3 regions of the Pantoea sp. GABEPS69 genome follow, and region 3 is predicted to be linked to each of the others. Evidence: predicted binding sites of a transcription regulator. Region 3 holds the regulator's gene; each other region holds the start of a gene.
The links. The regulator CRP, encoded in region 3, controls carbon source genes, mostly activating them, when cyclic AMP is high. The targets are predictions, from matches to a motif close to ATGTGANNNNNNTCACAT.
Positions count from the first base shown of each region.

Region 1: a site for CRP is predicted at 1,214-1,231, ahead of focA (formate transporter FocA). Genes of this name have one in related genera too.
Region 2: a site for CRP is predicted at 3,153-3,170, ahead of rhaS (HTH-type transcriptional activator RhaS). Genes of this name have one in related genera too.

Region 1 is NZ_CP118618.1:2,648,804-2,653,123, reverse strand. Features, by position in the region: gene pflB (formate C-acetyltransferase) at 1-228, opposite strand, end outside; gene focA (formate transporter FocA) at 297-1,157, opposite strand; gene ycaO (30S ribosomal protein S12 methylthiotransferase accessory factor YcaO) at 1,522-3,282, opposite strand; gene serC (3-phosphoserine/phosphohydroxythreonine transaminase) at 3,593-4,320, shown strand, end outside.
Region 2 is NZ_CP118618.1:2,032,984-2,037,303, forward strand. Features, by position in the region: gene rhaT (L-rhamnose/proton symporter RhaT) at 142-1,176, shown strand; gene rhaR (HTH-type transcriptional activator RhaR) at 1,317-2,189, opposite strand; gene rhaS (HTH-type transcriptional activator RhaS) at 2,202-3,023, opposite strand; gene rhaB (rhamnulokinase) at 3,314-4,320, shown strand, end outside.
Region 3 is NZ_CP118618.1:305,633-309,952, forward strand. Features, by position in the region: gene PVE98_RS01375 (YccS/YhfK family putative transporter) at 1-1,141, opposite strand, end outside; gene crp (cAMP-activated global transcriptional regulator CRP) at 1,200-1,832, opposite strand; gene PVE98_RS01385 (OsmC family protein) at 2,133-2,537, shown strand; gene PVE98_RS01390 (phosphoribulokinase) at 2,568-3,437, opposite strand; gene PVE98_RS01395 (YheU family protein) at 3,499-3,717, opposite strand; gene PVE98_RS01400 (hydrolase) at 3,714-4,320, opposite strand, start outside.

The sequences.
Region 1 (4,320 bases), 1.8 Mb from region 3:
GGTGTCGAAATCGACGGGGGCATGGGTGCGGTTTTCAATTTTGATACCTTCCAGCACGTCGTTCCACAGTTTAGTGGTCGCTTCGGTCGCGCCTGCAAGGAAGGACTCATCGCCCTCATACGGCGTGTAGTTCCTTTGAATAAAATCGCGAACGTTGACGCTGTTCTGCCATTCGCCCTCGGCGAACCCTTCCCAGGCCGCAGCCTGTTTTGTATTCAGATCGGTCATGATATACCTGCCTTATCTAAGAAGACGTTACGTTGGCGCCGCCAGCTACGCGGCGTCGGTCAGAATCATTAATGTGCGGTAGAACCGTTGCGTAAATAGATCACCCAGTAGGTCAACCCAACCAGCAGACCGCCGCCGATGATGTTGCCGAGCGTGACCGGAATCAGGTTGTCGATAATAAAGTTGACGGGCGTAAGCGCCTGAAACTGATCGGCGCTGGCGCCGGCGGCTTGCCAGAAAGCCGGGCCAGAAAAATCGCGAATGACGATCGCTAACGGAATAAGGAACATATTGGCGATGCTGTGTTCGAAGCCGCTGGCAACGAACATGGCGACCGGCAGAATCATCGCCAGGGTTTTATCCGTCAGGCTATGGCCGGAATAGCTCATCCAGACCGCCAGGCAGACCATCAGGTTCGCCAGCGTGCCCAGGCAGACGGCTTCAATAAAGCTGTGATGCATTTTATGATCGGCGGTTTGCAGCACATTCAAACCCCATGTGCCGTTCGCCGTCATATGCTCGCCGGCGAACCAGATCAGGGCGACGAAAAACAGCGCGCCGACGAGGTTGCCGAAATAGACGTTGATCCAGTTGCGCGCCAGCTGGCCCCAGGTAATGCGTCCGCTCGCTTTCGCGACGACAATCAGCACGGTGGAAGTAAAGAGATCGGCGCCGCATACCACCACCAGAATCAGCCCCAGCGAGAAGCAGATGCCGCCGATAAGCTTCGCCACGCCATAAGGCATGCCTGCGGTGCCGGTGGTCGCAGTGATATAAAAAACAAACGCGATGGAAATAAAAACGCCGGCGGTAATGGCAAGGAAAAAAGTGGTTAAGGGATGTTTAGTGGCTTTATAAACTCCAGCATCTTCCGCCACTTTGGCCATTGCGGCCGGTAATAACAGATTAAAAGGGTTGTCAGCTTTCACACTAACGCTCTCCAAAAGATGTCTGGAAAAATACTAACAAAGGAGTATAGGACAGGATTTGATCTGGATCATATTTGACCAGAAGACAGCGGGGTGGAACGAAGCAGGAAACGGTAAATTTTACGCAATTAATTGAATTTAAATAAATAAATAATTTTTAAACTTTACAATTTTATTTTAAAGCTTAGCGGTGGCCAGCGACGCATATTGTTAATGAATGTCGTAAAGTCAGTCAGAAGTGTTAAAAAAATAGAGCGATAATCGATTAGAAATAATGAAAGATAGTGCCCATGATAAAAAAATGGCGTCAATAATATTGACGCCATAGCTATTCAACTCAGCCTTTTGCGACTGGATATGTTAATTACTTTTTCCAGTAAAGACGCTTTGCCGCCTGAAGTTTTTCATAAGCCTGCAGCAGCGCCTGGTGCGCCGGGAAGGCTTTGAGATCGTCGTCGACGGCCTGCAGACCGTAGAAGGGGGCTTCGCCGCTGATGGCCGCCGACGCCGCTTCCAGCGCCTCCGCGCCGTACATGCGCGTGAAGGCGTGATGATACTGCAGCGGGTCGCGCTCATCTTCCATCGCCAGCAGCAGCAGCGTCTGCAGGCAGCGGTAGTAGTTGGCGCGTTCCGGCGAAAAGATCGAACCGTTGAACTCCATGGTCCATTCGGTCCAGATCAGCGCCTGATCCAGGTCGCCGCCGGCCAGCGCCAGCATCGCCTTCAGCTCGCCGATGCGCAGCGTGTACCAGCCGTTGTCCTTGCCGCTCGCCAGGCCCAGCAGTTCGCGCACGCGGGTAAAGTCGTCATGGCCTTCCTCATCCAGCTGGGCGATCAGGTCGAGATACTCTTCCGGATTCCAGTTGCTGGCAGGCAGCGCCAGCAGCGTGTCGCGCAGGCCCGCGCCCATATTGTTGTTCGCCAGCACCAAATCTTCCGCCGGATAGATATCGGACATGCCCGGCACGATAATACGGCAGGCGTAGACGCCCAGATGATCGTAATCCGCAATATAGACTTCCTGATCTTCCTCACGGAAGATCGCCATCAGGGTGGCGAACTCTTCCTGGGTCGTGCCGCTGAACGACCAGTCGACAAAGGGGTAGTCCGCTTTCTCTTTGAACAGATCCCAGGAGATAAGGCCGCTGGAGTCGATAAAGTGCGTCTCGAGGTTGGCATGCTCGGCAACTTCTTCATCGTCGAAGGTCGGCGGCGTAAAGACGTCGAGATCTTTCAGGCTGCGGCCCTGTAGCAGTTCGGTAACGGTACGCTCAAGGGCGACGCCGAAATCGGGATGCGCGCCGAAAGAGGCGAAACAGGTGCCGTTTTGCGGGTTGAACAGCACCACGCAGATCACCGGATATTTGCCGCCCAGCGAGGCGTCGTAGGCGAAAATCGGGAAGCCTTCCGCTTCGAGGCGTGCAATCGCCTCCACCACGCCAGGATAGCGCTGCATCACGCTCTCGGGAATGGTCGGCAGGCTGATCGCTTCGGCGATAATGCGATTTTTGATATAGCGCTCAAACACCTCGGAAAGCCCCTGCACGCGCGCTTCGTTGGCGGTATTGCCCGCCGACATGCCGTTGGAGACGTAGAGGTTGCCGATGATGTTCATCGGGATATAGACCGTCTGCTGGTCGGACTGACGGGTAAACGGCAGGCCGCAGATGCCGCGCTCGGCGTTGCCGGACTGCAAATCCACCAGCTCCGGCGCGGTCAGCGCGTCGTCAGGATCGTAAAAGGCGCGCAGGCGTGCATCCAGAATGCCTTCCGGCAGCGAACCGTCCGCCGGGATCGGGAACCATTTTTCGTCCGGGTAGTGAACGAAATCGCCGTTAGCGATCGATTTGCCCAGCCAGAAGTCGGCGAAGAAGTAGTTAGTCGAGAGACGCTCGAAATATTCGCCCAGCGCCGACGCCAATGCGGCTTTCTTGCTGGCGCCTTTGCCGTTGGTAAAGCAGAGCGGACAATCGCGGTCGCGAATATGCACGGACCAGACGTGGGGAACCGGATTAAGCCAGGAGGCTTCTTCAATATTAAAGCCAAGGTCGGTCAGCTTTTGCTGGAAGCGCGCGATGGAGTCTTCCAGTGCTGCGTCTTTACCGGGAATAAACGTTTGCGTCATGGGACCGCTCTCTCATATATAGTGGGCGTAAAGCGCGCAATGATACGGACTTTGCCGCCGTGGCGCTATGAAGACGAGATAAATTTCTACCTGCCATTATCCTGAAAGCGGCGTGGCAGAAGGGCTCGCTTTTCTCCCTGATCGAGCCGCCTCACAAAATTTCGCGCTGCGTTGCATTTGTAACATAAGCTGCGGCGCGGCAGATTCAGAAAATGTGATCCCTTCCTGATTTATCATTGCAGGCGCTATAAGGCAGTGATAAAACCGGTAAGCAATTCATAACCGTTCTGGATAACCGTGGTGAGGGGAAATGACGCAGATTTATAATTTTAGTTCCGGTCCAGCGATGCTGCCGGTTGAAGTGCTCCGTCGTGCAGAACAAGAACTGACAAACTGGCACGGTCTGGGGACCTCCGTTATGGAGATCAGCCATCGCAGCAAAGAGTTTCTCAAAGTAGCGGAAGAGGCGGAGCAGGACCTACGCGATCTTCTGAAAATCCCGGCTAACTACAAAGTTTTATTCTGCCACGGCGGCGCGCGCGCGCAGTTCGCTGCGGTGCCGGGCAACCTGCTGGGCGAGGCGACCACGGCGGATTATGTCGACGGCGGCTACTGGGCGCACAGCGCCATAAAGGAAGCGGAAAAGTATTGCACGCCGCGCACCCTGGACGTCAAAACTACCCGTGACGGCAAGCGCGCTATCCTGCCGATGAGCCAGTGGGCGCTGAGCAGCGACGCCGCTTACGTGCACTATTGCCCGAACGAAACCATCGACGGCATCGCTATCGACGAACAGCCCGACTTCGGCGACAAAATCGTCGTCGCCGATCTCTCTTCTACCATTCTGTCGCGGCCGCTGGACATCAACCATTACGGCGTGATTTACGCCGGCGCGCAGAAGAATATCGGCCCGGCCGGGTTGACCATCGTCATCGTGCGCGACGATCTGCTGGGCAAAGCCCGTCAGTCCGTTCCCTCTATTCTCGACTATCAGGTGCTGGCGGAGAACGACTCTATGTTCAACACGCCGCCGACCTT
Region 2 (4,320 bases), 1.7 Mb from region 3:
AGGGAGTAACCGGCGAATATTGCCATTTCGGCTTTGCGATCGGCAGCCATCCAAAGGCTGAGGCGTTCAGGCGCGCCGTAGACTGCCTGCTAATCAGGAACCGGGTTTCCTGTAGGCCTCAACCTTATGCAAGGAATAACAATGAACAGTGCCATTATTGCAGGTATCTTCTGGCATCTCGTCGGAGCTGCCAGCGCCGCGTGTTTCTACGCGCCGTTTAAACAGGTGAAAAAGTGGTCATGGGAAACGATGTGGTCGATAGGCGGCTTTATGTCGTGGCTGATCCTGCCGTGGGCGGTAAGCGCCGTGCTGCTGCCGAACTTCTGGGCTTATTACGGCAGCTTTAGCTTCTCTCAGCTGCTGCCGGTGTTTCTGTTCGGCGCAATGTGGGGCATCGGCAATATTAACTACGGCCTGACGATGCGCTATCTCGGCATGTCGATGGGCATCGGCATCGCTATCGGCATTACGCTGGTGGTCGGCACCCTGATGACGCCGCTGATCCAGGGGCGCTTCGGCGAGCTGTTCGCCTCGACCGGCGGCCGTTTAACGCTGCTCGGCGTCGCCGTGGCGCTGGTGGGCGTCGCCATCGTTTCGCGTGCCGGTTTGCTGAAGGAGCGCGCGCTGGGGATCAATGCCGAGGAGTTCAACCTCAAGAAAGGGCTGGTGCTGGCGGTAATGTGCGGCATCTTTTCAGCAGGCATGTCGTTCGCGATGGATGCGGCTAAACCGATGCATGAAGCGGCGGCGCAGCTGGGTATCGATCCGCTCTACGTCGCGCTGCCAAGCTATGTAGTGATCATGGGCGGCGGGGCGCTGGTCAATCTGGCGTTCTGCTTTATCCGCCTGGCGATGAAGCCGGAACTGTCGCTGCGCCGGGATCTCTCAGTGGCGAAGCCGCTGCTGATCGCCAATATCGCCTTTGCAGTGCTGGGCGGCACCATGTGGTATCTGCAGTTTTTCTTTTACGCCTGGGGCCATGCCAGCATTCCGCCGCAATATGACTACGTCAGCTGGATGTTGCATATGAGCCTCTACGTGCTGTGCGGCGGGCTGGTGGGTCTGCTGATGAAAGAGTGGAAGTCGGCCGGGCGTCGTCCGGTAGGCGTGCTCTCCATCGGCTGCGTGGTGATTATTATCGCCGCCAATATTGTCGGGCTTGGCATGGCCGCGTAAGTCTGCAGAAATAAAAAGCGACAGCTTCTGGTTGGAAAACAACGCGCCCGCACGGGCAAGAAGGCCCGAGGAGCAAAGCGTCTCGCAACAGGGATGTTGCAGGACGAGCCGGCATGGATGCCGCTCGGCTGACGCTTATATTAAGACGGCGTTCTGTCCTGCGCCGCACTTCCCGACCGCTGCGGCACAAACTGCTGGCGCCAGGCGCTGGGGGTTAAGCCAGTGTCGCGCGTAAACACCACCGAAAAATAGTTGCTGTCGTCGAAACCGCAGCGCGCCGCCACTTCACCGATCAGACAGTCCTGAGTGCGCAGCAGATGCTTCGCCTGACAGAGCTGTAGCTGGCGCAGGTAATGGCCGACCGTCATGCCGGTCTGCTGACGAAACAGCTGCTTTAGCGCGCGCTCGTTCAGCGAATTCTGCTGACAAAACGTCGCCAGGTCGAAGGGACGCGCCACCGCGCCCTGCAGCGCCGACATCAGCAGATCGAGCTGTTCCCCCTCCGGCAGCGCCCAGGGGCGATCCGCCGCATAGCCGTGACGACGCAGGATCAACGCCAGCTGCAAAAAGAGCGCTTCCGTCAGCTGAATAGAGAGCGAATCGCTCTTACGGCTCTCGCGCTCCAGCTGGCTGATGACGCCGCGCGCCAGCGCCATGCCGCGCGTGGTCAGCCGCCAGCAGCCCGGCGCGTCGACGCCCTGCGGCGGCAAGAGTTGTGTCCAGTCGAGAGCCAGACCGAAGCGATCGCGGCAGTAAAGAATATTATCCAGCACCAGATCGTTGACGCTGTCGTAGCTGTGGCAATCCTGGTCGCGGATATAGAAGACGTCGCCGCAGGTAATTAGCCAGGGGCGATCGTTAAGAATATGCAGGCCGTTGCCGCGCCAGACGATGACAATTTCGCTAAACTCATGCCGGTGAGGGGGAAAAGAGGGTTGCGGCATACGTTCAGCCACCGTAACCGGCAGGCCTGGGGCGGCAAAATAGTCGTCCCGACTCAGTATCAGCGTCATCGCTTGCTCCTTTTACATCATCTGCTGGCGCTCCGCTCGCGGGGCGCAGCCAAATTCACGCCGAAACAGGGTGGAGAAATGGTTGCTGTCGCCGAAGCCGCACTGAAAGGCGATATCGGTGATGCGCAGATCGCTATGGCGCAGCAGGTGACGCGCCTGCAGCAGACGCAGGCGGTTCAGATAGCGCTGCGGCGTGCTGCCGGTCTGCTGCTTCATCTGACGGTGCAGCGTGCGCAGCGACAGCGAAAAGCGGTCAGCCAGCGCTTCCCACAAAATTTCTTCACTGTAGTGATCGTTAAGCCAGTCGAGCAGGCGGTGCAGGCGCGCCTCCTGATCCTGCGCCTGTTCGTTGCGGCACGCTTCGCGCAGCAAAACCAGCAGCTGCAAAAAGAGCTGCTCCTGTCGCGCCTGCTTCTCCAGCGACCAGCCATCATCCTGCCGCATCTTCGCCACCACATCCAGCGCCTGCGTCATGACTTTATGATTTATCCGCCAGTGCGAGGCGTAGCTGCCGTCTTGATCGTTCGGCAGCAGCGCCTGCAGTCCCGAGAGAAAGCGAAACGCGCCCGGGCTGCGGTAAAGCACGTTGGTCAGGCAGAGATTCTCCGTCTGTTCATACAGATGGCGATCGTGATCGCGCACGAAGCAGACGCAGCCGGCGCACAGCGTTTGCGGCTGTCCATTGAAAACGTGAATCCCCGAACCCTGTTCCACCAGCACGATTTCATGAAAGTCGTGGTGATGTTCGGGAAACGCCTGCTGCGGCACCCGGGGTTCGATAGCGATGGCGTAGTCGCCCTGAGGGAAGAAATCGGCGCTGTGTAAAATCGTCATTGGAGCCTCGGTCGTTTAACAAAAGCGTAACCGAGTCTACTCAGCGCCCGCGCGACTGACCTTGAATTTTCAACCGCGAAGCGCAGGAAATTCGCTTTTTTTTCAAGATATTCCCACCAGTTAAAAGAATTGAGGCGAAGCTCACATCCCGCGCCCTTACGCCTCTGTGATCTCTCTCACGAACTTCTTTGCAAACCTGCCAGCGGCGTTGCGGCGCTGGCAGTACGAGGAAGGTGGCGCGCGCTCAAGGTTCCTACTCTGTCAACATCATATCTAAGGAAGAACGGGCCATGAGTAAGCGAAATATCGTTGCGGTTGATTTGGGCGCATCCAGCGGACGCGTGATGCTCGCCCGGTGGGACGCCGCATCACAGCAAATCGATCTGCGCGAGGTGCGTCGTTTCGCCAGCCGTCGCGAACGTCGCGCCGGCTATGACTGCTGGGATCTCGATCATCTGGAGCGCGAAATCCGCGCCGGGCTGGCGCAGCTGGATGAGGAGAACATCGTGCCGGACAGCATCGGCATCGACACCTGGGGCGTCGATATGGTGCTGCTGGATAAAGCGGGCAACCGCGTCGGCGAAGCGGTGAGCTATCGCGACAAACGCACCCACGGCGTGATGGAGCAGGCGCTGCGCGAGTTGGGCAAAGAGGCGATCTACGCCCGCACCGGCATTCAGTTTCTGCCGTTCAATACGCTTTATCAGTTCCGCGCCCTGAGCCAGCAGCAGCCGGACTGGAAAGAGAAGGTCGCCCACGCGCTGATGATCCCCGACTACCTGCACTATCGCCTGACGGGCAAGCTCAACTGGGAGTACACCAACGCCACCACCACGCAGCTGCTGAATATCGAAAGCGGCGAGTGGGACGCCGAACTGCTTGCCTGGGCGGGCGCGTCGCCCGCCTGGTTTGGCAAACCGACGTCGCCGGGCAATGTTATCGGCTGCTGGCAGAACGCCCGCGGCGTCGAGATCCCGGTTATCGCCGTCACCACCCACGATACCGCCAGCGCGGTGCTCGCCACGCCGCTGACCCAGGACAACGCGGCCTATCTCAGCTCCGGTACCTGGTCGCTGATGGGATTCGAAAGCCTGCTGCCTTACGCCTCCGCGAATGCGCTTAAAGCCAACATCACCAATGAGGGCGGCGCCGAAGGCTATCGCGTGCTGAAAAACATTATGGGTCTCTGGCTGCTGCAGCGGGTCTGCGCCGAGCTGCAAATCGACGATCTCTGCGCGCTGATCGCCGAGACGGCGAAAGAGCCGGCCTGTCGCGCGCTGATTAATCCCAACGACGC
Region 3 (4,320 bases):
CCAGCGCGCTGCCGAACATCAGCATCACGGCGAAGCGCGCCGCGGTGCGCAGCGCGGCGGACTTTAGCGACAGATAGCTGCGCAGCGCGGGCAGCAGCGGCAGGCGGCGCTGGCGATCGGTCATCAGGTCGCGCTGGTAGAGCGGTTTTTGCGTGCGCAGTACGCGCGCGATGCGGCTGAAGTGGTAGTAGCAGAAGTGGCCCACCGGATTATCGGGATGCTGACGGGCGATCTTCTCCAGCGCGCCGAGCGGCTTCTCCATATCGAAACGACTCGGCAACTGATGGTAAAGAATGGCGTCGGCCAGCGCGCGCAGCCGCGCCGAGATGATTTTGGCGTTCCAGCGGATCACCGCTTCCGCATGGCTGCGCTCCACCAGCTTCTGCACCTCTTCCGGCTGATGCAGGCTGACGGAGATATGCTCCTGCAGGTCGAGCGCCACCTGAAACGCGCGCGTCAGCCGCTTGTGGCTGTTGTCGCGGCTGGCGGAGAGCATATGCATCTGCTGATAGCAGGTGTTGATCAGATCGACCGCTTTCTGCTGACGCGCCAGCAGCGGCGGCAGCGCCTTTTCCGGGTCGGTAAGCTGGGTCAGCAGGGTATATTTCGCGTCGCAGTAGTCCGCCAGCTCGCGGTAGATCAGGCTCAGGGTTTCGCGCATCGGCTGCTCTTTCCACAGCCAGAACCAGAACCAGTTGAAGAGTCCGTACCAGAGCGTGCCGCCGATATAGAGCAGCGGCGGCACATAGATCGGCATGCGGCCGATCAGGCTCAGGGTAAAGATGGCCGCCACCAGCGTGCCGGAGAGCAGGCGGCCGTGCAGCGGGCTGATTTCGCCGGTGACGCCCAGCAGCAGCGGCAGGGCGAAGAGCACGGCAGGCAGCGGCACCCCTTTCAGGGTTAATAGCTGGATCAGAAAGCTGCCGAGCGCGAACAGCGAGCCGCCGACGATGAGACGTTTGAAGAAGCGCTTATGGGGCGTATCCAGACCCGCGACGTTGCAGCAGGCGGGAACCAGAGAGAAGAGCAGGCCTTTTTGCAGATCGCCGAACAGCCAGCCGAGCGCCACCGGAATGCAGAGCACCAGCGTCTGCCGCAGGGCATAGTTAACTTCGGGGTGATAGATGATTCGACGCCACATCACTTCACTAAAAGCAGTAACGGCGTGACGGTGACATCACGCCGTGAGTGAGAGGAAATCAGCGGGTGCCGTAAACGACAATGGTTTTGCCGTGTGCGGAAATCAGATTCTGGTCTTCCAACATTTTCAAAATGCGGCCCACGGTTTCGCGCGAGCAACCAACGATTTGGCCAATTTCCTGACGAGTAATTTTGATTTGCATGCCGTCGGGATGCGTCATGGCGTCTGGCTGCTTCGCCAGGTTAAGCAGGGTTTGTGCAATACGTCCGGTCACGTCGAGGAAAGCTAAATTGCCCACTTTTTCCGATGTAACCTGCAGACGGCGCGCCATCTGCGAAGAGAGACGCATTAAAATATCCGGATTCACCTGGATAAGCTGACGGAATTTCTTGTAGGAAATTTCCGCTACTTCGCACGCGGTTTTCGCGCGTACCCAGGCGCTGCGCTCCTGACCTTCTTCAAACAGGCCAAGCTCGCCGATAAAATCACCCTGATTCAGGTAAGAGAGGATCATCTCTTTGCCCTCTTCATCTTTGATCAGCACCGCCACGGAACCTTTCACGATGTAGTAGAGGGTTTCAGCCTTCTCACCCTGATGAATCAGCGTACTTTTGGATGGATATTTGTGAATATGGCAATGGGACAGGAACCATTCGAGTGTAGGGTCTGTTTGCGGTTTGCCGAGAACCATTCGCTATTATCCTCTGTTGTAATCGTGCCCAAAACGCGGGGGGATTAATCCCTGCCAGGCGATGAAAGCTTCAAGCGTTTCCCCTAAAGGAGATTATTCGGGCCTTATTTTGCGCCAGGCGCTTGATGTGTCCCGTCTTCGTCCCTAACAGAACGAACTATTTTCAGCACTGTTTGTAGCACAGCTTTTGCCGACTGTCTTCTGTTGTCTCGCTTCAGCAAAGGGGGGATTACTCTGGATTGCTGTTTGCCAGGTGAACGCGTACTCTGGCGGCAAACAGGCTATTCTCGAGGTGGAAACATGCAGGCAAGAGTGAAGTGGGTCGAAAGATTAACCTTTCTCGGCGAGTCGGCGTCGGGACATCAGATCCTGATGGACGGTAACTCCGGTGATAAAGCGCCCAGTCCAATGGAGATGGTGCTGATGGCCGCGGGCGGCTGTAGCGCCATCGACGTGGTCTCTATTTTGCAAAAAGGCCGCAACGATGTGGTGGACTGCGAGGTGAAACTGACCTCGGAGCGTCGCGAAGAGGCGCCGCGCCTGTTTACCCATATCAATCTGCATTTTGTGGTGACCGGCAAGGCGCTGAGCGATAAAGCGGTGGCGCGCGCGGTGGATCTCTCGGCGGAGAAATACTGTTCGGTGGCGTTAATGCTGGGCAAAGGCGTAGAGATGACCCACAGCTATGAAGTGGTCGCGCTGTAAAAAAGCGCACCCGCGCCTGACCAGTCCTGGTCAGGCGATCTGTTTGCCTTCCATCAGCCGCTGCACCAGCGGCGCCATAATCAGCTCCATCGCCAGCCCCATCTTGCCGCCCGGCACCACCAGCGTATTGATATGCGAAATAAATGAGCCCTGCAGCATCGCCAGCAGATAGGGAAAGTCGATATGCTCCAGCCCGCGAAAGTGAATTACCACGAAGCTCTCGTCCAGCGACGGAATTTCGCGCGCGGCGAACGGGTTCGAGGTATCGACGGTCGGGACGCGCTGGAAGTTAATGTGGGTGCGTGAAAACTGCGGCGTAATGAAGTTGATGTAATCCTCCATTGAGCGCACCACCGAGTCCATCACCGCCTCGCGCGAGTGGCCGCGCTCGCCGGTGTCGCGCACCAGCTTCTGGATCCACTCCAGGTTGACGATCGGCACCACGCCCACCAGCAGATCGACTTTTTCCGCCACGTTATGCTGCTGCGTGACGACGCCGCCGTGCAGCCCTTCGTAAAACAGCACGTCGGTATTCTCCGGCAGCGGCTGCCACGGCGTAAACGTGCCCGGCACCTGGTTCCAGGGCACCGCTTCGTCGTAGGTGTGCAGATATTTGCGCGACTGGCCTTTGCCCGCATTGCCGTAGTCGATAAAGGTCTGCTCCAGCAGGCCGAAGTCGTTGGCTTCCGGGCCGAAATAGCTAACGTGGCGCCCTAAATCGCGCGCCTTGCGGATAGCCATATCCATTTCCGGCCGCGTATAGCGGTGGAAGCTGTCGCCCTCCAGCTCGGCGGCGTGCAGATTGAGCTGCTGGAAAATTTTACGAAACGCCAGGCTGGTGGTGGTGGTGCCGGCGCCGCTGGAGCCGGTTACCGCAATAATCGGGTGTCGTGCTGACATGGAAAAGCTCCCTGTGAAGTCGGGCGATGAGCATTGTTAACACGAAAAGCGCCTCGACGCATCAGCCGCGGAATTCGCTGCGCGGCATGATATTGATGGTTTCATGCAGTTCCGACCAGACCAGCACCACGTCGCCGCGCTCCAGCTGGCGGCGCACGTCGGCCACCTTTTGCGCCAGGCTGCGCTCCTGCTCGCCATAGTCGGTGCCTTCACGCAGCACAAAGGCTTCGATCAAGTTGGTAAGGGTGTCGGGATCGAGCTGTTGCCAGGGAATAATCATGATGAGAGCCACTGTGTAAGCCACTGCGGCACACGCTGCTCGAGCCACATCTGCGGTTGACGCAGCGTGCCGCCGACAAAGCCAACGTGTCCGCCATGTGGCGTGAGTTGATAGGTGGTACTGGCTGAGAGCCGATCCGGCTGCGGGATCACCTCGTCAGTCATAAAAGGATCGTCTTTCGCGTGAATGATCAGCAAGGGCTTACGCACATTTTTCAGCAGCGGCATGGCGCTGGCGCGACGGTAGTAGTCGCCCGCATCAAGAAAGCCGTGGGCGCGGGCGGTAATGGCGTCGTCGAAGTCGCGCAGGCGACGCAGCGCCATGAGCTGCGGCAGATCCACCGGCAGCGTCCCCGGCCAGGCGCGGAGCTTGCGCTCGGCGTTCTTTTTCAGCTGGTCGAGCAGATAGCGCTGATAGAAGCGCGAAAAGCCCTGTTCCAGCTTCAGGCTGCACGGCTCCAGCAGCAGCGGCGCCGAGACGATCACGCCGGCGTCGAGCGGCGCGGCGTCGCCCAGTCTGCCAAGCAGGCAGCCCAGCATATTGCCGCCGAGCGAGACGCCGACCGCAGCGGTCGGCACATCGCCCCAGCGCGTTTTCAGCCAG